Regions from separate parts of the Streptomyces sp. NPDC057565 genome, predicted to be linked through region 2. Evidence: riboswitches for the same ligand, from Rfam matches in the RefSeq annotation. Region 2 holds a riboswitch; each other region holds the start of a gene.
What was found. Region 2 has a riboswitch for thiamine pyrophosphate ahead of thiC (phosphomethylpyrimidine synthase ThiC). Riboswitches for the same ligand answer to the same signal wherever they lie in the genome.
Positions count from the first base shown of each region.

Region 1: linked by a shared signal. The riboswitch ahead of thiO (glycine oxidase ThiO) and the one ahead of thiC (phosphomethylpyrimidine synthase ThiC) in region 2 are both predicted to bind thiamine pyrophosphate.
Region 3: linked by a shared signal. The riboswitch ahead of ACFU8W_RS00435 (purine-cytosine permease family protein) and the one ahead of thiC (phosphomethylpyrimidine synthase ThiC) in region 2 are both predicted to bind thiamine pyrophosphate.
Region 4: linked by a shared signal. The riboswitch ahead of ACFU8W_RS31750 (thiamine ABC transporter substrate binding subunit) and the one ahead of thiC (phosphomethylpyrimidine synthase ThiC) in region 2 are both predicted to bind thiamine pyrophosphate.

Region 1 is NZ_JBHVFU010000003.1:331,765-338,975, reverse strand. Features, by position in the region: gene metF (methylenetetrahydrofolate reductase [NAD(P)H]) at 1-139, opposite strand, end outside; gene thiE (thiamine phosphate synthase) at 295-948, opposite strand; gene ACFU8W_RS08780 (Rv2175c family DNA-binding protein) at 1,076-1,441, opposite strand; gene ACFU8W_RS08775 (peptide-N4-asparagine amidase) at 1,484-1,669, opposite strand; gene ACFU8W_RS08770 (NAD(P)/FAD-dependent oxidoreductase) at 1,808-2,992, opposite strand; gene ACFU8W_RS08765 (hypothetical protein) at 3,090-3,431, opposite strand; TPP riboswitch at 3,483-3,595, shown strand; gene thiO (glycine oxidase ThiO) at 3,593-4,801, shown strand; gene thiS (sulfur carrier protein ThiS) at 4,798-5,016, shown strand; gene ACFU8W_RS08750 (thiazole synthase) at 5,019-5,813, shown strand; gene pknB (Stk1 family PASTA domain-containing Ser/Thr kinase) at 5,937-7,211, shown strand, end outside.
Region 2 is NZ_JBHVFU010000002.1:477,570-484,780, forward strand. Features, by position in the region: gene ACFU8W_RS06210 (SsgA family sporulation/cell division regulator) at 1-163, shown strand, start outside; gene ACFU8W_RS06215 (YibE/F family protein) at 244-1,581, opposite strand; TPP riboswitch at 1,652-1,785, shown strand; gene thiC (phosphomethylpyrimidine synthase ThiC) at 1,778-3,568, shown strand; gene ACFU8W_RS06225 (hypothetical protein) at 3,877-4,701, opposite strand; gene ACFU8W_RS06230 (metallophosphoesterase) at 4,884-5,939, opposite strand; gene ACFU8W_RS06235 (LacI family DNA-binding transcriptional regulator) at 6,113-7,211, opposite strand, start outside.
Region 3 is NZ_JBHVFU010000001.1:89,306-96,516, reverse strand. Features, by position in the region: gene ACFU8W_RS00450 (long-chain fatty acid--CoA ligase) at 1-1,185, shown strand, start outside; gene ACFU8W_RS00445 (GNAT family N-acetyltransferase) at 1,346-1,891, shown strand; gene ACFU8W_RS00440 (SpoIIE family protein phosphatase) at 2,244-4,616, shown strand; TPP riboswitch at 4,736-4,830, shown strand; gene ACFU8W_RS00435 (purine-cytosine permease family protein) at 4,822-6,228, shown strand; gene thiM (hydroxyethylthiazole kinase) at 6,288-7,097, shown strand; gene thiE (thiamine phosphate synthase) at 7,094-7,211, shown strand, end outside.
Region 4 is NZ_JBHVFU010000025.1:54,401-61,611, forward strand. Features, by position in the region: gene frr (ribosome recycling factor) at 1-193, shown strand, start outside; gene ACFU8W_RS31735 (phosphatidate cytidylyltransferase) at 193-1,278, shown strand; gene ACFU8W_RS31740 (hypothetical protein) at 1,565-1,810, opposite strand; gene rlmN (23S rRNA (adenine(2503)-C(2))-methyltransferase RlmN) at 2,228-3,334, shown strand; TPP riboswitch at 3,376-3,492, shown strand; gene ACFU8W_RS31750 (thiamine ABC transporter substrate binding subunit) at 3,567-4,688, shown strand; gene ACFU8W_RS31755 (ABC transporter permease) at 4,805-6,454, shown strand; gene ACFU8W_RS31760 (ABC transporter ATP-binding protein) at 6,477-7,211, shown strand, end outside.

The DNA.
Region 1 (7,211 bases), on a different contig from region 2:
GCGCATTCCAGAGATTCCGCTCGCCCTTCTCGGTTTTGGGCGCCCAGAACTCGAACGAATACGACGTCTTGCCGGTCGCGAGAAGGTCACGCACGGTGCGTGCGTGATCTGTCCTGGTAGAAGGAGTGCCAAGGGCCATACTGAAGGTTAACCAGGGCTCGACGGTGCCCCAACCAGACCAGCGGCAATTGCCCGAATTGACTGGTGGTTTGTCCACCCCTCGGACACCCTTCGCGCAGTCCCCGGGCGAACCCGGTCGTTCATGGCTGCCCCGCGACTTTCCCGACGTGCTTGTCAGACGTCGGCGCGCGCCCTGATCCGCTTCGCGAGCCCGGCGGCGGCCGCGGCCGGATCGTCGGCCTCGGTGATGGCCCGTACGACCACGATCCTGCGCGCCCCCGCGTCCAGCACCTCGTCGAGGTTGTCCGCGTCGATCCCGCCGATGGCGAACCACGGGCGCGTCCGGCCGAGCGAGGCGGCGTACCGCACGAGGTCGAGGCCCGGGGCGTGCCGGCCGGGCTTGGTCGGGGTGGGCCAGCAGGGTCCGGTGCAGAAGTAGTCCACGCCGGGCTCGGCGACGGCCGCGTCGACCTCGGACTCGGCGTGTGTGGAGCGGCCGATCACCACGTCCTCGCCGATGATGGCCCGGGCGGCGGGCACGGGCAGGTCCCCCTGGCCGAGGTGGAGCACATCGGAGCCGATGGCATGAGCGACATCGGCCCGGTCGTTCACCGCGAGGAGCGCGCCGTGGCGCCTGCAGGCGTCGGCGAAGACAGCGAGGTGTTCGAGCTCCTCGGCCGCTTCCATGCCCTTGTCGCGCAGCTGGACGATGTCGACACCGGAGGAGAGCACGGCGTCGAGGAACTCGGGGAGGTCCCCCTCGCGCCTGCGGGCGTCCGTGCACAGATAGAGCCGGGCGTCGGACAGCAGCGCGCGAGGCGTGGGCATGGTGCGGTTCCCCCTTGGGACGGAGCGGTACGACCGGTGGTGCGGAGCGGTACGACGGGGCGGCTCGATGCGACGGTGCGGGCCGTGCGGAGGCGCACGGCCCGCACCCCTCGTGCGGTCGTCCCGGTCAGACGGCGAGCGCCTGGGCGCGGCGCTTCACCTCCGTGCCGCGATTCTCGCTCAGCGCCTGTGCGGGGGTACCCGGCAGGGTCGGGTCAGGGGTGAAGAGCCACTCCAGCATCTCTTCGTCGGAGAAGCCGTCGTCCCTCAGGAGCGTCAGGGTGCCGGAGAGGCCCTTGACCACCTTGTTGCCGTCGATGAAGGCAGCAGGCACCTGGAGCGCCCGGTTCTCACCACGTCGTACGGCGATGAGCTGGCCTTCCTTGACCAGCTGCCGCACGCGCGTCACCTCGACATCGAACATTTCTGCGATGTCGGGGAGGTGGAGCCAGGCAGGGACGAGAGCATCGATCTTTGCGTCAATCTCGGTCACAGGACAAGCCTGCCATCCCGCACTGACAGCCGATACCCGGACTCATCCCTTCAGGGCCTCGCGGACCCCCTCGATGGCCGGGATCGGCCGCCACAGGGTCGGCACGGTGCCGCCGGAGTGGACGACCGGATACGGCTGGGCGAGGCCCGCAGGGCGCCCGTCCACCGTGACCTGCACCTCTCGGCAGGGGCCGCCGCCATGAAGATTCCGCGCAGCGCGCGGACCCATCGGTAGGGGGACATGTACCTCCTTCGGACAGGGTCCGGTGATCCAAAAGCTGTACAGTGCACCCTTTTTGCCCGGCAGCCAAGAGGCGTCCGCACAACGGAGATTGGACACCGGACCCGTCACGGATCCGTCGGCTTCTTACTGACGCACCGTCGATTTCAGCGGTACGGAGGGATCGGCCGCCCGCACCGGATCGAGCCGCGCCCCCGCCTCGATGAGCTTGCGCCCCTGGGCCAGGTCGCGCGGCCGGCCGACGGCGAGGACGGCGACCAGCGCGCCGTCCCGCAGCCAGAGCACCGACCAGGCGGGACCGTCCGGCTCACCGCGCCACAGCAGCGTGTCGGCGCCCCCGTGATGGCCCGCGTACTGCACGAACCGGTCGAACTGCTCGGACCAGAAGTACGGCACGGGGTCGTACGTGAGCGGCTGCGGCGCCCCGCCGGATCCGGCGCCGATGATGTTGGCGGCGGCGGTCCGCGGCCCCTGGACGGCGTTGTCCCAGTGGTGGACGAGGAGGCGCGTGCCGTACCGCGCGGAGGGGAAGGAGGCACAGTCCCCGACGGCGTACACATCGGGCAGCGAGGTGCGCAGCGCTTCGTCGGCGGTCACCGATCCGTCCGGTCCGAGCGCGATGCCGGAGCCGGCCAGCCAGGCCGTGGCGGGCCGGGCACCGATCCCGACGACCACCGCTCCTGCCTCGAGTGCGCGGCCGTCGGCGAGGACCACGCGGCCGGGCTCGATGCGGGCCACCGGCGCACCGGTGAGGAGTTCGGCGCCGCTCTCCCCGTACCAGCGGGCCATCGGGGCGGCGACCTCGGCGGGCAGGACGCCCGCGAGCGGCCGGTCGGCGGCCTCGACGACGGTGACCTCGCAGCCCGCGGCGCGGGCCGCGGTGGCGAACTCCGCGCCGATCCATCCGGCGCCGACGACCACGACGGTGTGCTGCTCACCGAGGACCGGCCGCAGCCGTGCGGCGTCGTCGAAGGTGCGCAGCAGGTGGACGCCGCGCACACCCTCCGAGCCGGGGAGCTCGACCGGTTCGGCGCCGGTGGCGATGACCAGGACGTCGTACGGGACGGGGCCCGTCGGGGTGTCCAGTTCGTGCGCCGCGGACCGCACGCCGGTCACGTCGCGGCCCAGTTGCAGCTCGATGTCGAGCGCCTCGAAGTCGATGTCGAAGGCGGAGTCCTCGGCCTTGCCGAGCAGCACCGCCTTGGACAGCGGCGGCCGGTCGTAGGGCTGGTGGGGTTCGGCTCCGATCAGGGTGACCGGGCCGGTGAAGCCCTGTTCCCGCAGGGCCACGGCGGTCTGCACACCGGCCATGCCCGCACCGACGATGACGATGCGGCGCTCGGTCCGCCGGTCTGGTTGCTCAGTCTGCTGCTCGCTCACCTGTCCACCTTAAGCATCTGACGATCCGTCAGCCAGACAGTTCTTCGACCACGCTCGTCCCGCTGCCCTCCTGCGACTCCCACTCCCACCGCTCGTCCAGCCGCACCCGGCCGTCCGGGAGGTCGACGACGGTGGAGAGGCAGTGTCCGGAGGATGTCGTTCCGTCCTGCTTCAACTGGACGTACCGGAAGTCGAGTCGATCGGCGGTCCTGGTGCCGACGAGATGGCCCCGGACCACGTCGCCGCCCGCGTACTCGGCCCAGATCCGGCCGTCCTCCTCGTGGTACGTGAAGCGGGTACGGGTGCCGACCTGGCCCGGCGCCTGGTCGGCGACCGGCGAGAGGACGAGTCCGTCGAGCGAACGGGCCACGGTGACTGCTCCCTTACAGGGTCCGGGGGACGGGGTCTAGGGTGGCCACCGTAAGGCACTCGCGGGAGCCCGGACGCACCGGGCTGAGAGGGAGGCTGGGCGGCCTCCGACCGTACGAACCTGATCCGGGTCATGCCGGCGAAGGGAGGGGCTGGACGCCCATGCGTTCTTCCGGGAACACATCCGTATCCGCACAAGGATCCGACGTCCTCGTCATCGGGGGCGGGATCATCGGTCTGGTGACCGCCTGGCGGGCTGCGCAGCACGGTCTGCGCACCGCGGTCGTCGACCCCGAACCGGGCGGCGGGGCCGCCCAGGTCGCGGCCGGGATGCTCGCCGCCGTCACCGAACTCCACTACGGCGAGCAGATGCTGCTCGGCCTCAATGTCGCGTCCGCCGCGCGCTACCCGGCCTTCGCGGCCGAACTGGAGGCGGCGAGCGGCCAGGACATCGGCTTCCGCGCCTGTGGCACCCTGGCGGTCGCCCTGGACTCCGACGACCGCGCCCATCTGCGGGAGCTGCACGCGCTGCAGCAGCGTTCGGGGCTGGAGTCGGAGTGGCTCACCGGCCGTGAGTGCCGCCGGCTGGAGCCCATGCTGGCGCCGGGCGTGCGCGGCGGTCTGCGGGTCGACGGCGACCACCAGGTCGATCCCCGCCGGCTGGCCGCCGCTCTGCTGACGGCCTGCGAGCGGGCCGGGGTGGTCTTCCACCGCGACTGGGTGGAACGCCTCGGCGTGGCACGGGGCCGGGCCGCCGGAGCCGTACTCGCGGCCGGTACGGTGCTGGCCGCCGACCAGGTCGTACTCGCCGCGGGCAGCCGCAGCGGGCGGCTCGCCGGGCTGCCGGACGAGGTCGTTCCCCCGGTGCGGCCCGTAAAGGGACAGGTGCTCCGGCTGACGGTGCCCGCCGCGTACGCACCGTTCCTCACTCGCACCGTGCGGGCCGTGGTCCGAGGCAGCCATGTCTATCTCGTCCCGCGCGAGAACGGAGAGCTCGTCGTCGGCGCGACCAGCGAGGAGATGGGCTGGGACACCACCGTCACGGCGGGCGGGGTGTACGAGCTGCTGCGCGACGCCCACGAGCTGGTGCCCGGCATCACCGAACTGCCGCTCACCGAGACCCGGGCCGGCCTTCGCCCCGCCTCCCCCGACAACGCCCCGCTGCTCGGTCCCACCGCCCTGCCCGGCCTCCACCTCGCCACCGGCCACCACCGCAACGGCGTCCTGCTGACCCCCGTCACCGGTGACGCCATGGCCGAGCTGCTGACCACCGGCGAGCTGCCGGCCGTGGCCCGCCCCTTCGCCCCCGGGCGGTTCGCACCCGCCCCCGTACCGCCCTCCTCCTCCGTACGTCAGGAGCAGCCCGCATGACCGACTCCCTTCCGCTCAACGTCTCCGTGAACGGCGATCCCCGTTCGATCGCCGCGGGGACCACCCTGGAGACCCTTGTCGCGACTCTGACGGCGGCGCCCTCCGGGGTAGCCGCGGCGCTCAACGAGACCGTCGTCCCGCGCAGCCGCTGGGCGGTCGCCGCCCTCGCCGACGGCGACCGGATCGAAGTCCTCACCGCCGTCCAGGGAGGCTGACCATGTCCGACGATCTCTTCGCCCTCGGCGGCACCACGTTCGGCTCCCGACTGATCATGGGAACGGGCGGGGCGCCCAGCCTCGACGTGCTCGAACGCTCCCTGACGGCATCCGGCACCGAGCTGACCACCGTCGCGATGCGCCGCCTCGACCCGACCGTGCAGGGCTCGGTCCTCTCCGTCCTCGAACGCCTCTCGATCCGCGTCCTGCCGAACACGGCGGGCTGCTTCACCGCGGGCGAGGCCGTGCTGACCGCCCGGCTGGCCCGCGAGGCGCTGGGCACCGACTGGATCAAGCTGGAGGTCGTGGCCGACGAGTGGACTCTGCTGCCCGACCCGATCGAGCTGCTGGACGCCGCGGAGACCCTGGTGGACGACGGGTTCACCGTCCTGCCGTACACCAGCGACGACCCGGTGCTCGCCCGGAAACTGGAGGACGTGGGATGCGCGGCGATCATGCCCCTCGGTTCCCCCATCGGCTCCGGGCTCGGCATCCGCAATCCGCACAACTTCCAGCTGATCGTCGAGCAGGCCCGGGTTCCGGTCATTCTCGACGCGGGCGCCGGGACCGCCTCGGACGCGGCGCTCGCGATGGAGCTGGGGTGCGCGGCGGTGATGCTGGCGTCGGCGGTGACCCGGGCGCAGGAGCCCGAGCTGATGGCGGCCGCGATGCGGCACGCGGTGGACGGCGGGCGGCTGGCGTACCGCGCGGGCCGGATCCCGCGGCGCCATTTCGCCGAGGCCTCCTCACCGGTGGAGGGGCGGGCGGTGCTGGACCCGGAGCGGCCGGCGTTCTGAGCGCACGCTCCCGGGTCCGTACGTTACTGAAGTGCATGTCCCTGTCACGGCTCGGCTGCAGTACGGCCCCGGGATCGCCCCGGCCCGTCAGCCGTGTCCGCGCCGGCTCGTAGACTCGACTGCGTGGATATGACCCTCCAGGACCCGCTTGTCGGGCAGCTGCTCGACGGCCGTTACCGCGTCGATGCCCGCATCGCCGTGGGCGGGATGGCCACGGTCTACCGAGCCATGGACACCCGGCTCGACCGGGTGCTCGCCCTCAAGGTGATGCACCCGGCGCTCGCGACCGACGCCTCGTTCGTCGAGCGTTTCATCCGCGAGGCCAAGTCGGTGGCCAGGCTCGCGCACCCCAATGTGGTCGCGGTCTTCGACCAGGGCGCCCAGGGGGCGTACGTCTACCTGGCGATGGAGTACGTCGCGGGCTGCACGCTGCGCGACGTCCTGCGCGAGCGCGGCGCCCTGCAGCCGCGCGCCGCCCTGGACATCCTGGAGCCGGTCCTCGCAGCGCTCGGTGCCGCACACCGGGCGGGGTTCGTGCACCGCGACATGAAGCCGGAGAACGTCCTGATAGGGGACGACGGCCGGGTGAAGGTCGCGGATTTCGGTCTCGTGCGGGCCGTGGGCTCCGACACCAACACCACCGGATCCGTCCTGGGCACCGTCTCCTACCTCGCCCCCGAGCAGATCGAGCACGGCACGGCGGACACCCGCACCGATGTGTACGCCTGCGGTGTCGTGCTGTACGAGATGCTGACGGGCGCCAAGCCGCACACCGGGGACTCCCCCGCCCAGGTCATCTACCAGCACCTCAACGAGGACGTCCCGGCCCCCTCGGCCGTCGTCCCCGGGCTCCCGGTCGAGCTGGACCACCTGGTCGCGAGCGCCACCGCCCGTGACCCCGAGGTCCGCCCGTTCGACGCGGTGGCCCTGCTGGCCGAGGCCCGCACCGCGCGCGCCGCGCTCACCGACGAACAACTGGACGCCGTACCGCCGCAGGCCCTCGCCGAGGTGCACGACGCCGCCGAGGACCGCACGAGCGTGATCCCACGGGTACTCCCGGCCGGTCAGGGCACCGCCCACCACACCAGCCGGCTGGAGATGCCCCCGCCGCTGACGCCCGAGCAGGACCGGCAGGCCCGACGCGGGCCGCGGCGCGGAATGCTCGCCGCGATCGTCGCCGTGCTGCTGGTGCTCGCGGTCGGTTCCGGTGTCTGGTACATCAACTCGGGACAGTTCACCCGGGTCCCCTCCCTGCTCGGCCAGACCGAGAAGGCGGCCGAGCAGCGGCTCTCTGCCTCCGGGCTGGAGCTGAAGAGCGTCAAGCGGGCGTACAGCGACAGCGTCGAGCGTGGCAAGGTCATCGGCAGCGATCCGAAGTCCGGCGCCCGGATCCGGGGC
Region 2 (7,211 bases):
GGATCGCGCCCTGTTCAGGGCCGGTACAGCGCCACTCGTCGCGTTTCTCGACCGCACGGACAAGCTCGTGCCCCTCGGGCAGGAGTGCACGCTGAGTGACTTCGAGGGCAGCCTGGAAGAGGCGCTCGGCCGGATCCTGGCCAAGGAACAGAACGCCGGCTGAGGAGGACTGCGCGCACGGCCCACCGGCCGATCGAACGCCGTATCTGCCGAACGGGTGATATGTGCTCCGCGTCGAGGTGCTCAATGCCTCGCCCTGCGACGCCGGCCCCTCCCGCCCCGTACGGGTGCCGAAGCTCCTGCTTCCGCGCCGAGCCCTGTGCGGTCCGCGGAGACGACCAGTGCCGCGAGCACCGTCGTCACCGGCACCGAGGCGACCAGTCCGATCGAGCCGACCAGCGTCCGGACGATCTCCTCCGCCACCAGTTCGCTGTTGGCCACCGCCCCCACGCTGCTCTGCGCGATCGAGAACAGGAGCAGGAGGGGAAGCGCGGCGCCCGCGTAGGCGAGTACCAGCGTATTGACCACCGAGGCGATGTGGTCGCGACCGATCCTGATCCCTGCCCGGTACAGCTTTCGCGCACCCATGGCCGGGTCCGCCTGGTGCAGCTCCCAGACCGCCGACGTCTGGGTGACCGTCACGTCGTCGAGCACACCGAGCGAACCGATGATGACGCCGGCCAGCAGCAGGCCGCTCATGTCGATGTGCGGGTAGAGGCCGTGGATCAGACCGGTGTTGTCGTCGGTGTTCCCGGTCAGGCTCGCCCAGCCGATGAAGAGCGAACCGAGCAGCCCGATGAGCAGCAGTGAGATCAGCGTGCCGATGACGGCGACCGAGGTACGGGCGGTCAGACCGTGGCACATGTAGAGCGCGATGAGCATGATCGCGCTGGCCCCGATGACTGCGACGAGCAGCGGATTCGACCCTTGAAGGATGGCGGGGAGGATGAACAGGGTCAGTACGGCGAACGACACGGCGAGCGCGACCAGCGCCATCAACCCGCGCATTCTGCCGACGACGACCACTGCGAGAGCGAAGATCCCGGCCAGCAGTGCCATCGGGAACTTCCGGTTCACATCCGTCACGGAGTACTGCAGGTCATGGGGCGCGTCCGGGGCGTACGCCACGACCACCCCCTGACCCTCGCGCAACTGCCGGGGGGCGTCGGGCTGAACGATTTCGACGAACGTGCGCCCCTTGTCGTGCCCGGTCGTCACCTCGACCGTGGCCTTCTCGCACAGCCCTGGTTCCTGGCCGGCGCCCGCGCCCCCCGATGGCGTCGTGGTGCCGCCCGTGACCGGTGTCTGCGCGGCGTTCACGTCCTTGCAGTCGACCTTGTCGACGCTCACCACCTTGCCCTGCTGGGTCTGCCGGTCGAAACCGACACCGGTGCGCTCGTGCGCGGGTGCACCGCCCGGCCAGAGGACCATCAGGCCGACAACGACCGCCGTGGCGAAGGGGATCAGCACGGCCGCGATGACCTTGCGCAGATGTTTGGAGACCGGTGCAGCGGGGCCGTGGCTGTGCGAATGCCCGTGCTGATGGTCCTGCGTTTCGGGGGCGCTCTGGAGGGATGTCACCGGGCGATCATCGCAAGAAGGAACAGGCCCTCTGTCCAGCACGCCGGAACAGGCGCTAGCGTGGTGGCACCTTTGCACACGCGGGAGCTCGGAGCACCGGGCTGAGAGGGCGCTGATATCCGTACATCCGTACGGGACAGGCTGCGCCGACCGCCGAACCTGTTACCGGGTAATGCCGGCGTAGGGAGTAGGTCTCATGACCACATCGGACGCACGCACGCCTGCCTCGAACCAGAGCGACGAGGCCGGAAAGTCCATCGGCTGGCACAAGGGATACGTCCAGGGCCCGCGCCCGGACCTCCAGGTGCCGGTGCGAAAGGTGCACCTCACCAACGGCAAGGACGTGATGCTGTACGACACGTCGGGGCCGTACACGGATCCCGCCACCGAAACCGACGTACGGCGCGGTCTCGCACCCCTGCGGGAGAACTGGATCATTGCCCGTGGCGACACCGAGGAGTACGCGGGCCGCCCCGTCCGCCCCGAGGACGACGGGCTCAAGCACACCTCGCCGCGCGGCGGACTGCGTAACCTCGACGCCGTCTTTCCCGGCCGTCCGCGTCAGCCGCGCCGCAGCCGCGACGGGCAGCCCGTCACCCAGCTCGCGTATGCCCGCCGGGGAGAGATCACCCCGGAGATGGAGTACGTGGCGATCCGGGAGAACGTCGAACCCGAGGTCGTACGCGAGGAGATCGCGGCCGGCCGGGCGGTCCTGCCGGCCAACGTCAACCACCCGGAGATCGAGCCGATGATCATCGGCAAGCGGTTCCTGGTGAAGGTCAACGCCAACATCGGCAACTCCGCGGTCACTTCCTCCATCGAGGAGGAGGTCGAGAAGATGACCTGGGCGACGCGATGGGGCGCCGACACGGTCATGGACCTCTCCACCGGCCGCAATATTCACACCACCCGTGAGTGGGTGCTCCGCAACTCCCCCGTGCCCATCGGCACCGTGCCCCTCTACCAGGCCCTCGAAAAGGTCGACGGCAGGGCGGAGGAGCTGACCTGGGAGATCTACAAGGACACCGTGATCGAGCAGGCCGAGCAGGGCGTCGACTACATGACGGTCCACGCCGGCGTGCGGCTGCCGTATGTCCCGCTCACCGCCCGGCGCAAGACCGGGATCGTCTCCCGCGGCGGGTCGATCATGGCCGCGTGGTGCCTGGCGCACCACAAGGAATCGTTCCTGTACGAGAACTTCGAGGAGCTCTGCGAGATCCTCGCGACGTACGACGTGACGTACTCGCTGGGTGACGGACTGCGCCCCGGTTCGATCGCCGATGCCAACGACGAGGCACAGTTCGCGGAACTGCGCACGCTGGGCGAGCTCAACTCGGTCGCCAAGCGGTTCGGCGTCCAGACCATGATCGAGGGTCCGGGCCATGTCCCGATGCACAAGATCAAGGAGAACATCGACCTCCAGCAGGAGATCTGCGAGGAGGCGCCGTTCTACACGCTCGGCCCGCTGACCACCGATATCGCCCCGGCGTACGACCACATCACCTCGGGCATCGGCGCGGCGATGATCGCCTGGTGGGGGACGGCGATGCTCTGTTACGTCACGCCCAAGGAGCACCTGGGCCTGCCCAACCGGGACGACGTGAAGACAGGCGTCATCACCTACAAGATCGCGGCCCACGCCGCGGACCTCGCCAAGGGGCACCCGGGGGCGCAGGACTGGGACGACGCACTGTCGGACGCGCGGTTCGAGTTCCGCTGGGAGGACCAGTTCAACCTGGCACTCGACCCGGACACGGCGCGGGAGTTCCACGACGAGACGCTGCCGGCCGAGCCGGCGAAGACGGCCCACTTCTGTTCGATGTGCGGCCCGAAGTTCTGCTCGATGAAGATCAGCCGAAGCATCTCGGAGCAGTTCGGCGGCGACGAGCCCGCGGCGACCGAGGCCGAGATCGCCGAGGGCATGATGAAGAAGTCGGCGGAGTTCGCGGCCGCCGGTAACCGGGTGTACCTCCCGCTCACCGACTGAGTGGCCGTACCGGAACGGCCCGCGGCCCCCGGAAACCACCGGGGGAGCCGCGGGCCGCTCCACCGGCCACCCGCCGACTGTCGCTGGTAGCCGTTACGTTTCCCGCGTGTGCCGGGCCGGAAGGGGAGGCGCAGGGGTGAGTGACGCTCCTGTCATGTCCTGGGAGATGGCCCTGGGTACGGATGACGATGTCCCGGCTGCTCGGGGACGGCGAGGCGTATGGATTCAGCACGGACGGCGAGAACGGGGAGCCACACGGCTGGTGATCCACCACCACTCACGAGGCAGGACCGGGTCGCGGCGCCCGGTCAGTCCGGTTCGTGTTCCGGGCCGCCGAAGTCCGGGCTGGTGAAGTCCGGGCTGGTGAACGACGGGCGGGGGCCTGCCGCCGGCCCCTCGTCCGGCCCCGTGAAGTCCGGTCTGCTGTAGCCGATCTTCGGGATTCGGTTGGCCGACGGTTGCGGTGCGCGCGATGCGGCACGTGCGGTGGGATCGGCGAGTGCGTCGCGCAGGAACGGCAGGATGCCGCGCTCCAGCAGCGCATGACGCCAGGCCTCCCTGGCGCGCGCCACCTCCTCCGGCAGCTCGTCCTCGGCGTCCTCGGCGGGCAGCGCGGTCGATCCGTTGCGCAGCGCCGTGATGAGCAGTCCGACGGCGGCGGCCAGTATCGCGGCCGCAGTGACCGCCGCGAAGAACCACCCGGCGGCGACCATGGTGTCGGCGAACAAGGGGGGTCGGCTGAGCATCTTCAGCAGGTAGCCGACCAGCAGGAAGATCAGTGCGGCGGTGCCCGCGAGCATCGGCGCCAGGACCGTGACGACCGCCCCTATCCCGGCGCCCGGCCGGTCCGGATCGTCCACGTCGGAGCCGAGGCCAGAGCCCTGGGCGGAGTCGGCTGCCGGTCCGCGCAGCTCTTCGCGGGCCTTCACATAGTGGTCGTACTCGGTGGCCGCCGCCGTGGTGATCAGCGCCGTGGCGTTCAGTGCCATGGTGCGCAGCTGTTCCGCGTTGAGCCGTTCGCCGACTCCGGCGAGATCCGGTCGTTCGTGAGCGTGACGCAGCGCATCGCCGAGGATCCGCTCGTACTCGGGTCGGTCCTCGGCCAGCAGGTGCGGAGCGCTGTTCATGTGCATCCCCCGATGCTCCGTTGGGCCTGACTACCCGCTTTGGCCGGGCAGTTGGGCGGAAACGGAGGAGAGCCTGCTACTGATACGCCGATGGTAGAGCGCCCACGGCACGGGGTGACAGGGGGTTTCCGTAAATAGGCCCAGTGTTCGGCGTGGTCAGGTCGTGGATGCGTCTTCCCCGAAGACCGTCAGTCATGCAACGGCAGCTTGACGACCAGTAGCTTTCCGGCCATGGTCACGCCGCCGTCCATGGCGATCGCCAGCCCGTCCGCGTACACGTGCGGGCCCTCCACCACGGGTCCGGAGCTGTCCTCGCCATCCTCCGAGCCGACCTCGCCGAGGAGATACGGAATGGGGCTGTGACCATGGACGATGCGCTGTCCGCCATAGGCCGCCATCAGCTCCTGGACCGCCTGCGGACCCGACTCGTCGCGGAAGGCGAACCGCTTGGTGAGCTTGCGGAAGAGGTCCCAGCACTCGTCTGCGTCGTTACGCGTGAGAATGGCGTGCACGGTGTCATTGACGTCCTCGATGGTGGAGCCGTAGTCGAGGTACGCCGTCGTGTCGGAGTGCATCAGCAGATGCCCGTCCTCCTCGACGACCGCGTCGAGCCGGGACATCCACTGGAGGTGGTGGTCCTGGAGCCGCTCCATGTCGTTCTTCTGGCCGCCGTTGAGCAGCCAGGCGGCCTGGAACGTGGCGGTGCCGGCTCCGGAGTTCACCGGTGTGTCGCCGAACCGCTTGGCACCGATGAGCAGCAGTTCGTGGTTGCCCATCAGAGCTTTGCAGTAGCCGCCCGCGGCCGCGGCCTCGGCGGACAGGCGCATGACGAGTTCGATGACGCCGACGCCGTCCGGACCGCGGTCGGTGAAGTCGCCGAGGAACCAGAGCCGGGCGTTGCCCGCGGCCCACTGGCCCTCCGCGTCGATGAGCCCCTGTTCGACCAGGGCGGCGTGGAGCTCGTCCAGATAGCCGTGGACGTCGCCGACGACGTACAGCGGTCCGAGCCCCGGGTCCTGGGCGGGCCGAGGGTCGGGGACGGTCTGCACCTGGACGGTGTCACCGAGGTTGATCACGGGAAGATCGCGCGCGGTGGGGGTGTAGCCCTCCGGCTCGTCCGCCGGAACCGCACTGCCCGGATGCGGCGCCGTGGGTGGCACCGGAGTCTGCGCATAGGGCGGCACGCGGAAGTCACGCAACGTCGCCGTCCGCACCACGGGTTCCTGACCGGCCCCCTGTGTCATCGACCCCTCCACCACCGTCGCGCCGCCGTACACCTGACGGGCCCTGCTGGTCGGGGTGGTCCGCGGTGTCGTGCGCCCATCATAGGAATGCGGATCGTGCTGTGTGACGCACCAGGGGTGGTGAATCCGGGCGCACGCGAGGTTCACCAGTTGATTTGTCTCAATTGTGCTGATCAATCCCTTGAAGGGGCCCGCGGGGCGCTGACCGTGGTGCGGGGCGGACGGCGTTGCGAGGACGTCCGCACGATGAGCTCTGTCGGTATGACCTGTTCCACCGGGCCGTCCTGGTCGACGCCTTCGATGGCGTCGATGAGGAGCTGGACGACCGCCGTACCGATCCGGCGCGGTTTGAGCGAGAGCGTGGTGATGGGCGGCTCGGTCGTCGCGTACACGGTGGACTCGCTGCAGCAGACGAGCAGCAGGTCCTCGGGGACGCGCAGGCCGTACCGGCGGGCGGCCGCCAGCAGATCGGTGCCATTGGGATCGAAGAGCCCGTAGACGGCGTCGGGCCGGTCCGGGCGGGCGAGCAGACGGTCGGCGGCGACCGCTCCCGCGCACGGGTCGTGGGCGGGGTAGGACTCGTACACCGGGTCCTGGCCCACGCGCTCGCACCAGTGGAGGTACGCGGTGGTGGAGAGGCGGGTGTACGTGTCGGTGGTGGTGCCGGTGAGGAGGCCGATGCGGCGGGCCCCAGCGGCGGCGAGATGGTCGAGGAGGTCGAGCACGGCGGCCCGGTGGTCGTTGTCGACCCAGGCGGTGACCGGGAGGGTCCCGGCCGGGCGGCCGTCCGAGACGACGGGCAGCCCCTGCCGGACGAGCTCGGTGACGACCGGGTCCTGGTCGGAGGGGTCGATGACGACAGTGCCGTCGAGGGCGACGTTCGACCAGACGTCATGGCGTGAGGTGGCGGGGAGAATGACGAGGGCGTAGCCGCGGGCGAGAGCGGCTGAGGTGGCCGCCCTGGCCATCTCGGCGAAGTAGGCGAATTCGGTGAAGGTGAAAGGTTCATCCCCGTACGTCGTCACGGTCAGGCCAATGAGGCCGGACTTGCCGGTACGGAGGGTTCGGGCCGCGGCGGACGGGCGGTAGCCCAGACGCTCGGCGACTTCGCGGACATGGCGGCGGGTGGCGTCCGGGAGCCTGCCCTTGCCGTTGAGCGCGTCGGAGACGGTCGTGATGGAGACCCCGGCGGCGGCGGCCACATCCCGGATTCCCGCTCGTCCCTGCCGGCCGCCGCGCCGGGGGGTCTCCGTCCGGCTCACCTGGTGCTTC
Region 3 (7,211 bases), on a different contig from region 2:
ACCGATCCGTCCTGCCCCGCGGCCCCTGCCCCGCCCGCGGTGTGGACCCCGCTGTCCGAGGTGCTGTCCACCGACACGACGCAGCCGGAGGCGGTGCCGGTGGGGGAGGACGACCTGGCCGCACTCATGTACACGTCCGGGACCACCGGCCGCCCCAAGGGCGTCATGCTCACCCACGGCAATCTGTGGTGGAACGCGGTGAACGTCGACACCATGGTCGACACCCGTCCCGGCGACGTGAACCTGGCCGTCGCCCCGCTCTTCCACATCGGCGGGCTCAACGCCCTCACACTGCGCACCCTGACCCGCGGCGGCGTCGTCGTCGTACGCCGCTCCTTCGACCCCGAGCAGTGTCTGGCCGACCTGGTGGCGCACCGGGTCACCAGCATCTTCGCGGTCCCCGCCATGTTCGCGGCGCTCACCCGTGCCCCTGGGTTCCGGGAAGCCGATCTGTCCGCGCTGCGCGCGGTGATCGTGGCGGGCGCCGCCGTACCTCCCCAGCTCATCCGGGACTATGCGGAGTCGCACGGGGTGCTGCTGCAGCAGGCGTGGGGGCTCACCGAGACGGCACCGTTCGCCACATATCTGCCGGCCGCGCGCACCCTGGAGAAGACCGGTTCGGCCGGTCTTCCGATGCCGTACACCGAGGTCTGTCTGATGGTCCCCGGCGGGAGCGGCGTCATCGACGAGCCCCATGTGCGCGGTGAGATCTGCGTGCGCGGTCCCAATGTCGTCGCCGGCTACTGGAACAACCAGCAGGCGACCCGGGAGGCTTTCGACGACGCGGGCTGGTTCCACAGCGGCGACATCGGCTACCGCGACGAGGACGGCCACTACTACGTCGTCGACCGGCTCAAGGACATGATCATCAGCGGCGGGGAGAACGTCTATCCCGCCGAGGTCGAGCGGGTCCTGAGCTCCTTCCCCGGAGTCCACGAGGTGGCGGTCGTCGGCATCCCCGACCCGAAGTGGGGCGAGACCGTCGTCGCCGTACTCACCTGCGAGCCGGGGGTCGAGCCGACGCTCCAGGAAGTACGCAACTTCGGTTCCGACCGGCTCGCCCGCTACAAGCTGCCCACGCGCGTGGTCCTCGCCCCCGAACTGCCGCGCAACGCAAGCGGCAAGCTGGTCAAGGGCCAGGTACGGGACATCGTCACCCACCAGGCCGGGCCGACCGGCGCCTGATCCGTCCCCCCGGCACCCACCGACCGGCCCGGACTCCTCCTCCCCCGGGCCACGGCCCGCCCGTCTCCCCCGACCAAGGGACGGGCGGGCAACTCCCCCGGCCCGGGGCGTCCCGGGCCCTCCGCACGCCGGGATCCCCCCACCACGAAGGGTCGCGCCCATGACACTCACCACCGTCGGCCACCGCCCGCTGCCCGTACCGGCGCTCCCCGGTCACATCGCCGGATGGTCACTGTGCCCCACCGGGTCCGAGCCCGCTTCCGACGCCGCCCCGTTCGGCCCGGCCCCGGCAGGCACCGTCCGCGCGTACACCGCAAGCACCGGCCACGACGGGCCGCCAGTCACGCGCGTGACGATCCATCGGGTGCTGCACCATCCGCTGCGCGGCTGCTACCCGGTAGGCGCACACGATCTGCTGCTGGAGCTCGTCACCACGGAGCCGCAGCCCCCGTCAGCGGCCGACGGCACGGACACCACCGCGCTGCTCGACTCCCTGGTCGCCGCCCTCTTCGCCGCCGATCCGTCCTGCCGCCGCATCATGACGGCGCCCGCCGTCGAGGACACCGCTGCTCAGGAGCAGTACGCCGCCGGGGGCTTCCGCCCGGTGGCCGAGGCCGATGTGCGCGGAGGAACCGTGCTCCTGATGGTCGTCGAACCTGCACAGGTCACCACCATCGCCACGGCTCTGTCCGACATGCCGCACTGACGCGCCACGTCCGCAAATCCGTACTGCCCCTGCTGCCGGCGGCTCCTCCTCGCCGTCGCCGCGCCCTCTGGCGGCCACGCCGCCGGAGGTGACGCCCTTCGGCGACGGTCCGAGGATGCATCTGTACGTCCCGGACAGCGTTCGGGCGCGGTCGGCCGTGCCGGCTGAGGTGCACTGCGCACGAGCTCCGGTCCGGCGTTCCACTCGGGGGCGGCGCGCTCAAGGAGTCGGGCACCACCCCGGTCTTTATCATGGGCAGGGAGAGGCCTGGGACGAGGTGGTGCCGGTGCGCGTACCCAAGGATTCCGGGGGCCTCGACGCAGGGTCGGGAGACCCTTTGTCGGGGGCGTGCATGGCCATCGCATACGTGGCGGAGAACGGCGCGATCTTTCTGTGGAGCCCGCAGGCGGAAGCACTTCTTGGATACCCCGCGGAAGACGTCTGCGGAAAGCCGGCGGTGGATCTGCTGACCGCCCGGGCGGACCGGGAAGCGGCGGTGGCTGCCCAGGTACGGCATACAGCCGGGCAGAGCTGGGACGGCGTACTGGGCATGAGGCACCGCGACGGGCACGAGGTGTCGGTGGCGGTGCGCGTGCGACCGCTGCTCAGCAAGGAGGGCCGGGCCGGCTGGTCCGTCAGGGCCGCCGACGCGCGGGCGGTGGAGCGGGAGGAGGTCGACCGCGCGATCCTGGAGGCGCTCTTCAGCCAGTCCCCGATCCCGGTGACCGTCATGGACACCGAGCTGCGGTACCTGTGGGTGAACGCCGCGACGGAGCGCGTGACCGGCCTGCCCGCCGAGCGGCTCATCGGCCGTCGCATCGGCGATGACTCACCGGACTCGGCCCCGACGATCGACCGGGTCCTGAGCCGGGTGCGGGACACCGGCGAGCCGGTGGTCGACTTCCAGGTGCACAGCCGGCTTGCGTCCGATCCGGACCGCGACCACGTATTTTCCGCCTCCTCCTTCCGGCTGACAGACCCGGCCGGCCGCGTCCTGGGCATGTGCCAGACGTACGTCGACATCACCGACGGCTATCAGGCCCAGCAGCGGCTGGCGCTGCTGACCGAGGCCGGCGTGCGCATCGGCACCACGCTGGACGTGAAGCGCACGGCGCAGGAACTGGCTGACGCGGCAGTTCCCGGACTCGCGGACTTCGTCGCCATCGACCTGCTGGAGGCAACGGTGCGGGGCGAGGAACCGGCCCCCGGGCCGGTGGCAGGGGGGGTGCGTGCGCACCGATCGGGACTCCGCTCCATCCGCGAGCACGCCCCGGAGGCCGTGTTCGTGGTGGGCGAGGCAGTGGCGTTCCACCCGGGCACTCCACAGGTCCGGAGCCTGGCCACCGGGCAATCGGTTCTGGTGCGGAAACTGGACCCCGACAAGTGGTTCGTCCATGACGCCCGGCGGGCCGAGAAGATCCGCAGGTTCCGTTTCCACTCGTACATGGTGGTGCCGCTGCGGGCTCGCGGCATCACGCTGGGTGTTGCCACCCTCGGCCGCAACCAGGATCCTCGGCCCTACGACGAAGGGGACCTGTCCCTCGCCGAGGACTTTTCGTCCCGCGCCGCCGTATGCATCGACAATGCCCGCCGCTACACCCGCGAGCACAACACCGCCCTGGCCCTGCAGCACAGCCTGCTGCCGCACGATCTACCCGATTACCCCGCCGTCGAGACCGCCCACCGGTATCTGCCGGCCGCCGCGCACGCCGGAGCGGGCGGGGACTGGTTCGACGTCCTGCCCCTGTCGGGAGCCCGCGTCGCCCTGGTCGTCGGAGACGTCACCGGCCACGGCCTGCACGCGGCGGCCGTCATGGGGCGGCTGCGCACCGCCGTCCATACCCTGGCCGACCTCGATCTCCCTCCCGACGAGGTCCTCACCCAGCTCGACGACCTCGTCATCCGTCTCATCGAGGAGGATCCCGACTGCGAGGGCGCCACGTGTCTGTACTCCGTCTACGACCCTGTCTCGCGCATCTGCGCGTTCGCGCGCGCCGGTCATCCCCCACCCGTCCTGGTGCAGCCCGACGGTGCGGTGGAGATCCTCGACGACATCCCGCCCGGACCGCCCCTGGGGCTGGGCGGTCTCCCCTTCGAAACCGCTGAACGCCGTCTCGCGGACAGCTCCGTCCTGGCGCTCTACACCGACGGCCTCATCGAAGCACCCGGCTGGGACGTCGACGCCGGGCTCGACCGGCTGTCCCGCACCATGGCCGGCCCCACCCGACCGCTCGAACAGCTCTGCGATGCCGTAGTCGCCTCCCTGCTGTCGGAGCACCGATCCGATGACGCTGCCCTGCTGCTTGCCCGCACCCGCGTACTGGAAGCAGGCCGGGTCGTCTCCTGGGAACTGCCGGTCGACCCCGCGCAGGTCGCCCACGCCCGCAACCTCACTACCCGTCAGCTCGCCACCTGGGGCTTGGAACCACTCACTTTCACCACCGAGCTGATGGTCAGTGAGCTGGTCACCAACGCCATCAGGCACGCGCACGGCCCCATCGCCCTGCGTCTCATCCGCGCCGCAGCCCTCATCTGCGAAGTCTCCGACGGCAGCCTCAGCGCCCCGCATCTGCGCCGCGCGCGCACCGGGGACGAGGGCGGCCGCGGCCTGTTCCTGGTGGCCCAGCTCGCCTCCCGTTGGGGCGCCCGCTACGACCGCGACGGCAAGACCATATGGGCCGAGCAAGCTCTTTCTCCTGTCGAAGCGCCGACTCCGGCGTTGTGACGCTCCAGCAGAGGCCCCCGTGAGCCGACCGCGCATCGGCACCACGGACGAATCCACCGCGTCGTTGCCACGCACTCCTGCGTACAGGTGTTCACAGGGATGAGGTTAGTCTGTCCGTCGTACCGGACACGGGGTGCCCCACCCGAGGGCTGAGATCACACCCGTCGAACCTGAACCAGTTCGTACTGGCGGAGGGATGTCTTCCATGCCTTTGACGCATGTTTCCGGCGGGCTGCCCGCCGACGGCCGGCAGACCGTCTTCGACGGGCGGATGCCGGCGGCCCCCGGCGACCTCCGCGTCGAGACGCACGGCATCGAGCCGGTCCCCGAGAGCAACCGCTACGGCGGTCCCGGGCGCCTGTTCACCGTGTGGTTCGCTCCCAACCTGACCATGACCGGCGTGTTCACCGGCACTGTCGGCATCGCCCTCGGCCTGGACTTCGCCACCGCGCTCGTCGCCGTCGTGCTGGGCACCGTGCTCGGCGCGGTGCCCACCGCTTATCTGGGCACCTGGGGGAGCCAGACCGGCGCCGGTCAACTGCCACTGGCCCGACTCGCGTTCGGCCGGGCCGTGACGGTACCCGGCATCCTGCAGTGGCTGTCCTCGGTCGCCTGGGACGCGCTGATCGGGCTGTTCGGCGGGGACGCGCTCGCGCGGCTGTGCGGCTGGCCGTTCTGGATCGGCGTCCTGGCCATGATGGTGGCCCAAGGGGCCCTCGGTGTCCTGGGCTACGAGGCCATCCACCGGCTTCAGATCGTCATGACCTTCGTGCTCGCGGCCGCGTTCGCGCTGATCGCCTGGCGGTTGCTCGACGGTGTCCACCCGGTCGGCTCGGGCACCGCCCACGGCGCCGACCAGGCCGGCGCGTTCGTCCTGACCAGTACCATCGCGCTGAGCCTGACTCTGTCCTGGGCTCCGTACGCCAGCGACTTCAGCCGCTACCTGCCGCGCACCGCCTCACGCCCACGCATGTTCTGGTTCACGCTGCTGGGCCTTGTGGTGTCCTTAGTGGCGGTCCAGGCCCTCGGGTTGTTGGGCGCGTCCGTACTGACCGACCAGACCGCCGCGGGTGTGGACAGGCTGCTGGGCGGTGGCGCGCTGGGTGCGTTCGGACTGCTCGCCGTGGCGCTGGCGGCCCTCTGCAGCAACGCCATGAACGACTACAGCGGTTCCTTGGCTCTGCAGACCGTCGGAGTGCGCCTCCCGCGCCCGGCGGCCGCCGCCCTCGCCGCCGTGCTCGGCTTCCCCCTGGTGCTGTGGATGCACGCTGCCGACACCACTGCCCGCTTCCAGAACGTGTTGCTGTTCGTCGGTTACTGGATTCCCGGGTTCGTGGCGATCGTCATCGTCGACTGGCTCGCCCGGGCCCGAGCACGGGGCGGCGCCGCGATCGACCTCGCCGCCGAGACCGCCCGGCCGCAGTCCGGATGGCCCCCGTTGCTGGCCTTCGCCGTCGCCTTCGCCGCGGCCGTGCCGTTCATGGACACCAGTCTGTACGTGGGCCCGGTGGCGGCCGCCCTGCACGGCGCCGACCTCTCGTACTACGTGGCGTTCCTCGTCGCGCTCGCCGTCTACGCGCCGCTGCGGCTGCGCCCCCGCCCGCAGGACTGACCTGCCGCCGGCCCCAGCACCCGAACACCCCCTTCCCTCCCCCCACGGAGCGATATCCCATGCCCCCGACATCCGCCGATCACACCGCCTTCGCCCCGCAGGCCCTCGCCCGCGTCCGGGCGGACTCCCCTCTGGTTCAGTGCCTGACCAACTCGGTGGTCACGGGCTTCACCGCCAACGTCCTGCTGGCGCTGGGCGCCTCACCGGCCATGGTCGACATTCCGCAAGAGGCCGGCCCGTTCGCCCGGATCGCCTCGGGTGTCCTGATCAATCTCGGCACCCCGCACGCGGAGCAGCGCTCCGCCATGGTCGAGGCCGCGCGGGCAGCGACGTCGGCCGGTACTCCGTGGGTCCTCGACCCGGTGGCGGTCGGCGCGCTGCCGGTGCGCACCGCGCTGGCACGCGAGCTCCTGGAGCTGCGGCCGACGGTGATCCGGGGCAACGCGTCCGAGATCATCGCGCTCGCGGGCGCGGGCGACGGCGGCCGCGGCGTGGACTCCTCCCATGGCGTCGAGGCCGCCGAGGAATCAGCATGCGAGCTGGCCCGTACAACCGACTGTGTGGTCGCCGTCTCCGGACCCGTGGACTTCGTCACCGACGGGGTTCGCAGTGCCCGGATCGCCAACGGGGACGCCCTGTTGACCCGGGTGACAGGTGGCGGCTGCGCGTTGGGGGCGGTGATGGCAGCCTTCGCAGCGGTCGACGACGACCGGTTCGCCGCGGTGGTGGCCGCCGTCGCCGCGTACACGGTCGCCGCCGAACTGGCCGCGAAGGAGGCCTCCGGGCCCGGCGGCTTCGCCGTCGCGTTCCTGGACGCGCTCGCCGCGCTGGGGGCAGCGGATCTCGCCGAGCGGGCGGCTCTCTCGTGACCACGACACCGGTGGATCTGTCGGTCTACCTGGTTACGGACACGGCCCAGTGCACGGCCCGCGGCCGGAGCGTGGCCGAGACCGTCGCCCTGGCAGTGGCCGGAGGCGTCACCG
Region 4 (7,211 bases), on a different contig from region 2:
GGACTCCAAGATCTCGATCCGGGCCGTCCGCCGCAAGGCGAAGGAGACCCTGGACAAGCTGGTCAAGGACAAGGAGTCCGGCGAGGACGAGGTGCGCCGCGCCGAGAAGGAGCTCGACGACACCACTGCGAAGTACGTCGCGCAGGTCGACGAGCTGCTCAAGCACAAGGAAGCCGAGCTGCTCGAAGTCTGATGAACGACTCTTCCTGGGGCGCCCCGCAGGGAGCCGGCTACGGGGGTACGCCCGAGATGAGGGCTGCCCCCGCGGGTCCTGCATACGATGTGCATGACGCCCAGCACACTCGGCCCATGCCCATCGTGCCGGACGTTCCCGACGCAGGTAGAGACGCTGACGACCGTGACGACCGGAACGGGGGAGCCTCCGGCCGGCGCGGCGTTCCCCCGTACCGTGACGAGAAGCCGCAGGAGCCCATGTCCACCGCGCCGCCGCCCCCGCAGAAGAAACGTGCGGGTCGTGACCTGCGAGCCGCCATAGGGGTCGGTGTGGGGCTCGGGGCCGTCATCGTCGCCTCGCTCTTCATCGTGAAGGCCGTCTTCATCGGCGTGATAGCGATCGCCGTCGTCGTCGGTCTCTGGGAGCTCACCTCCCGGCTGCAGGAGCGCAAGGGCATCAAGGCACCGCTCGTACCGCTCGCGATCGGCGGCGCGGCGATGGTCGTGGCCGGCTACATGCGCGGAGCCGAGGGCGCCTGGGTCGCCATGGCGCTGACCGCCCTGGCGGTGCTGGTCTGGCGGATGGCCGAGCCGCCCGAGGGATACCTCAGGGACGTCACGGCCGGTGTTTTCGCCGCGTTTTACGTACCCTTCCTGGCCACGTTCGTCGCGATGCTGCTGAGCGCGGACGACGGGCCGCAGCGGGTCCTCACCTTCCTCCTGCTGACCGTGGTCAGCGACACGGGCGCGTACGCCGTCGGCTGGCGCTTCGGCAAGCACAAGCTCGCGCCGCGGATCAGCCCCGGGAAGACCCGCGAGGGACTGTTCGGAGCCGTCGCCTTCGCGATGGTCGCCGGCGCGCTGTGCATGGAGTTCCTGATCGATGACGGCACGTGGTGGCAGGGGCTGCTGCTCGGCCTCGCCGTCGCTGCCAGCGCCACCCTCGGCGACCTGGGCGAGTCCATGATCAAGCGGGATCTGGGGATCAAGGACATGGGCACGCTGCTGCCCGGTCACGGCGGGATCATGGACCGACTGGACTCGCTGCTGCCGACCGCTCCGGTGGTCTGGCTCCTGCTGGTGCTTTTCGTCGGCTCCACCTGAGAAGTCGGGCCGCCACCATCCCGACCTGAGTTTCTCCATGTAAGGGTCCGTCGTCCACAGGACGGCGGGCCCTCACTCTTCTGTCCGCGACACGGACGAACCGTGCCTCAGCCCGGAGAACTCGGCCAGGAACGGGACACAGGCGCCGTTCGACCTGCGTCTCGGGCAACAACATCACTGATCGCCCTTGAGCCCCGATCTCACCGGCTCACAGTCTCATGCGCGGCCGCAGCCGTTCAGTTCCCCGGCGAGCACAGTCGCGCCGCCAACCTGTCCGGACAGTCCCTTATCGGGCCGCGCCGTACTCGTGTGGTCGGCCGCCCTGCCACTCCACCCACCGGGGGTCGTCCAGCACGTCGTCGGCGTCCGGCAGGCCGGCGCGGCGGAGGAACTCGACCACGTCGGCGTCGCTGCGGGCGAGGCCCGCGGTCCGAGCGCGGATCGTCACTCGACGGCCACCCGCTCCTGCTGCTCGGTGCACGACGATCGGTGCGTCACGCGTGTCCTCGGGGTCCGGCAGCTCGCGACTCAAAGCACTCCTCGCTCTCTTGGCTCTGTCGGGTCGGCGGTACGGGCACGGGCGGGTGCCGATGGAGGCAGGTCGGGTACCCCTGTGTGCCTCAGCCTCGCGTTTCTCCGGCTCGGCATGGCGCGACCGGTTCGCCCAGCTGGTACGTCTGGCACTCGCGAACGATGCGCGGGCGATCCGGGCGAGAGCAGTTTTCGGACACATATTCGATTCTAGGGCGCGGTGGGCCGTTGTGCGCACCACCTGCCTGTGGTGCGATCGGTCACTGTCCTGCATGCGGCCGGGCCGTCCGTGGGCCGCCAAAAGGCCGTCGACGTCGACTGATGACGGCCGACGTCGACCGGGCTCGTGTGCCCCTCATCCCTCCTGAGCTGGTGAAGGCCACTACTGCCACGGCGTGTCTGCGACACTGGACGGACCATGCCTAAGCCCGGAGAACTCACTTTCGTCGCGCCCCGCGGAACCAAGAAGCCGCCGCGGCACCTTGCCGACCTCACGCCCGCCGAGCGCAAGGAAGCCGTCGCCGCGATCGGCGAGAAGCCGTTCCGCGCGCAGCAGCTGTCGCAGCACTACTTCGCGCGGTACGCGCACGACCCGGCCGAGTGGACCAACATCCCGGCCGGTTCGCGGGACAAGCTCGCCGAGGCGATGTTCCCCGACCTGATGTCCGTGGTCCGGCACATCAGCTGCGACGACGACACCACCCGTAAGACGCTGTGGAAGCTGCACGACGGGACGCTGGTCGAGTCCGTCCTGATGCGCTACCCGGAGCGGGTGACCATGTGCATCTCGTCGCAGGCCGGATGCGGGATGAACTGCCCGTTCTGCGCGACGGGGCAGGCCGGTCTGGATCGCAACCTGTCGACGGCCGAGATCGTCCACCAGATCGTGGACGGCATGCGGGCGTTGCGTGACGGTGAGGTTCCGGGCGGGCCCGCGCGGCTCTCCAACATCGTCTTCATGGGCATGGGCGAGCCGCTCGCCAACTACAAGAGGGTGGTCGGCGCGATTCGCCGGCTGACCGACCCGGAGCCGGACGGTCTCGGTCTCTCGCAGCGCGGCATCACCGTCTCCACCGTGGGCCTGGTGCCGGCCATGCTGCGCTTTGCCGACGAGGGCTTCAAGTGCCGTCTCGCCGTCTCGCTGCACGCGCCGGACGACGAGTTGCGGGACACGCTCGTGCCGGTGAACACGCGCTGGAAGGTACGCGAGGTGCTGGACGCGGCGTGGGAGTACGCGGAGAAGTCCGGCCGCCGGATCTCCATCGAGTACGCGCTGATCCGCGACATCAACGACCAGGCCTGGCGCGGTGACCTGCTCGGCCGGCTCCTCAAGGGCAAGCGGGTCCATGTGAACCTGATCCCGCTCAACCCGACGCCCGGCTCGAAGTGGACCGCCTCCCGGCCCGAGGACGAGAAGGCGTTCGTCGACGCGATCGCGTCCCACGGAGTGCCCGTGACCGTGCGGGACACCCGCGGCCAGGAGATCGACGGGGCCTGCGGGCAGCTGGCGGCATCCGAGCGCTGAGGTCGAAAGGGCCCGTGTAACCTGGGCCAGAAATCAACTTCATATTCCGACAGGGGAGCGCCACAGCGCTGAGAGTGCGGCACCGAGGACAGGTTGGCCGCAGACCCTCTGAACCTCGCCCGGGTCATTCCGGGTAGGAAGTTCGGTCATCAACTCATGCTGTTGCGCCCTGCCCGCTTCTCCAAGGGCAGGGCCGCGTCTCTTCCTGGTCAAAACCCAGGAGGAATTCATAATGAGCACCACCCGCACCACGCGTGGGACCAAGCAGCTCGCGGCGACGGCCGTCGCCGCCGCGCTCGGCGTCACGGCACTTGCCGGCTGCGGCAGTTCCGGCGACTCGGCCTCGGGGGCCGGCGACACCAAGGGCTCCGGTTCGAAGACCGTGACCCTTGTCAGCCACGACTCGTTCAACGCCTCCAAGGATGTACTGAAGGCGTTCACGCAGGAGACCGGCTACACGGTCAAGGTGCTGAAGAGCGGTGACGCAGGCGCCGCTCTCAACCAGGAGATCCTGACCAAGGGCTCCCCGCGCGGTGATGTGTTCTTCGGCGTCGACAACACGCTGCTCTCCCGCGCCCTCGACAACGGACTGTTCACTCCGTACGAGGCGAAGGGCATCGACCGGGTCGCGGCCGACTCCCAGCTGGACGCGGCCAAGCACCGGGTCACCCCGATCGACACCGGCGACATCTGCATCAACTACGACAAGAAGTACTTCGCCGACAAGAAGCTCGCGCCGCCGAAGACCTTCGACGACCTGGCGAAGCCCGCGTACAAGAACCTCCTCGTCACGGAGAACGCCGCGACCTCGTCGCCCGGTCTCGGCTTCCTCCTCGGGACCGTGGCCACCTACGGCGAGAGCGGATACCAGGACTACTGGAAGAAGCTGAAGAGCAACGGCGTGAAGGTGGTCGACGGCTGGGAGCAGGCGTACAACGAGGAGTTCTCCGGGTCCGCGGGCGGCAAGAAGGCCAAGGCGGACCGGCCGCTCGTCGTCTCGTACGCCTCCAGCCCGCCGGTCGAGGTGCTCTATGCGAAGCCGCAGCCGAGCGAGGCTCCGACCGGCGTCGCGACCGGGACGTGCTTCCGTCAGATCGAGTTCGCCGGTCTGCTGAACGGCGCGAAGAACGAGGCGGGCGGCAAGGCGCTGCTGGACTTCCTGATCAGCAAGAAGTTCCAGGAGGACATGCCGCTCAACATGTTCGTGAACCCCGTCACCAAGGACGCGAAGCTGCCGGAGCTCTTCACGGAGTTCGGCGCGACGGTCGACAGGCCCGCCACAGTGGCCCCGGACGCCATCGCCAAGAACCGTGAGCAGTGGGTCCAGTCGTGGTCCTCGCTCGTAGTGAAGTAGCGAAGACTCCCGTACGCGGTCCGGGCGCGGGCGGGAAGGGCTCGCGCGACCGGACCCGGCTCGCGGCCCCCCGGCGCGCAGGGGCGTGGCGGGGGAGCGTGGTGCGGCTCGGTCTGATGGCCGTGCCCGTCGCGTTCTTCGCGCTGTTCTTCGCCTACCCCGTCGTCGCGATCGTCGGCCGCGGGCTGAAGGCCGACGGCGCCTGGCAGTTCAGCCGGATCGGCGAGGTGCTGACCAGGCCGGACATCCTCGACGTCCTCTGGTTCACCACCTGGCAGGCCCTCGCGTCGACCGCGCTGACGCTGCTGATCGCGCTGCCCGGCGCGTATGTCTTCGCCCGCTTCGACTTCCCCGGCAAGCAGGTGCTGCGGGCGGTCGTCACCGTGCCGTTCGTTCTGCCGACCGTCGTCGTGGGGACGGTCTTTCTGGCGTTGCTGGGGCGCGGCGGTTTCCTCGACGAACTGGCGGGCGTGCGTCTCGACACCACGGTGTGGGCGATCCTGCTCGCCCATGTCTTCTTCAACTACGCGGTCGTCGTGCGGACCGTCGGCGGGCTGTGGTCGCAGCTCGACCCGCGGCAGGAGGAGGCCGCCCGGGTGCTGGGCGCCGGGCGGTTCGCGGCATGGCGGCGGGTCACTCTGCCGGCCCTCGCGCCCGCAGTGGCCGCCGCCGGGCTGATGGTCTTCCTCTTCACGTTCACCTCCTTCGGGGTGGTACAGATCCTCGGCGGTCCGGCCTACTCCACGCTGGAGGTCGAGATCTACCGGCAGACCGCCCAGCTCCTCGACCTTCCGACGGCTGCCGTGCTGACGCTGGTTCAGTTCGCCGCGGTCGGAGCGATCCTGGCCGTGCACGCGTGGACCGTGCGGCGCAGGGAAACGGCGCTGAAGCTGGTCGATCCGGCGCAGACGTCCCGCAGGCCGCGCGGCGCCGGGCAGTGGGCGCTGCTCGGTGGGGTCCTGCTGACGGTGCTGGTGCTGATCCTGCTGCCGCTCGGTGTGCTCGTGGAGCGTTCGCTGGACGCCCCCGGCGGCTACGGCTTCGGCTACTACCGCGCCCTGCAGTCCGTGGAGGCGAGCGGCAGCACGTTCCTGGTCGCACCTTTCGAAGCGGTCGGGAACTCACTGCGGTACGCGCTGGTCGCGACTGCGATCGCGCTGCTCGTCGGCGGGCTCGCGGCGGCCGCGCTGACGCTCCCCCGGCCTCGAACGGACTCGGCCGGGGGGACCCCCCTGGCCGAGCGGCTGGTCCGCGGTTTCGACGCGCTGCTGATGCTGCCTCTCGGGGTGTCCGCCGTCACCGTCGGCTTCGGCTTTCTGATCACCCTGGACAAGCCCCCGCTGGATCTGAGGACTTCGTGGATCCTGGTGCCGCTTGCCCAGGCGCTGGTCGGCGTTCCCTTCGTCGTACGGACGATGCTGCCGGTCCTGCGGGCGGTGGACGGGCGGCTCCGGGAGGCGGCGGCGGTGCTCGGGGCGTCGCCGCTGCGGGCCTGGCGCGAGGTCGATCTGCCGCTGGTGCGAAGAGCGGTGCTGGTCGCGGCGGGCTTCGCGTTCGCCGTGTCGCTCGGCGAGTTCGGGGCGACGGTGTTCATTGCGCGGGCCGACAACCCGACTTTGCCGGTGGCCGTGGCGCGGCTGCTGGGACGGTCCGGGGAGCTCAACTACGGGCAGGCGATGGCGCTCAGCACGATTCTGATGCTGGTGTGCGCGGTGTCGCTGCTGCTGCTCGAACGTATCCGCCCGGACCGGTCCGGGGAGTTCTGACGATGCTCGGGGTGTTCTGGACATGCTGACACTGGAATCCGCCACTGTCCTCTTCGGGAAGCGGGCGGCCCTCGACGCGGTGGATCTGAAGGTTGCGGACCACGAGATCGTCTGTGTCCTGGGGCCCAGCGGCAGCGGCAAGTCGACCCTGCTGCGCGTGGTCGCCGGACTGCACCCGCCGGACGGCGGCAGGGTGCTCCTCGACGGCGTCGACCAGACCGGGGTGCCGGTGCACCGGCGCGGTCTCGGCCTGATGTTCCAGGATCATCAGCTCTTTCCGCACCGGGATGTCGGCGCCAACGTCGCCTTCGGGCTGCGCATGCACGGTGTCACACGCGGCGACCAGGACCGCAGGGTTGCCGAACTTCTCGAACTGGTTGGCCTGCCTGGCGCCGAACGGCGGGCCGTCGCCGCACTGTCCGGCGGAGAACAGCAGCGCGTCGCCCTCGCGCGGGCGCTCGCCCCGCGGCCGAAGCTGCTGATGCTGGACGAGCCGCTCGGCCAGCTGGACCGCAGTCTGCGCGAACGCCTCGTCGTCGAACTGCGCACTCTGTTCGCCCGGTTGGGGACGACGGTACTCGCCGTCACCCACGACCAGGGCGAGGCCTTCGCCCTCGCCGACCGGGTCGTCGTGATGCGCGACGGGCGTATCGCCCAGGCGGGCACCCCGCTGGAGGTCTGGCAGCGCCCCGCCTCCGCGTTCGTCGCCCGGTTCCTCGGCTTCGACAACGTGGTGGACGCGACGGTGACCGGCGCG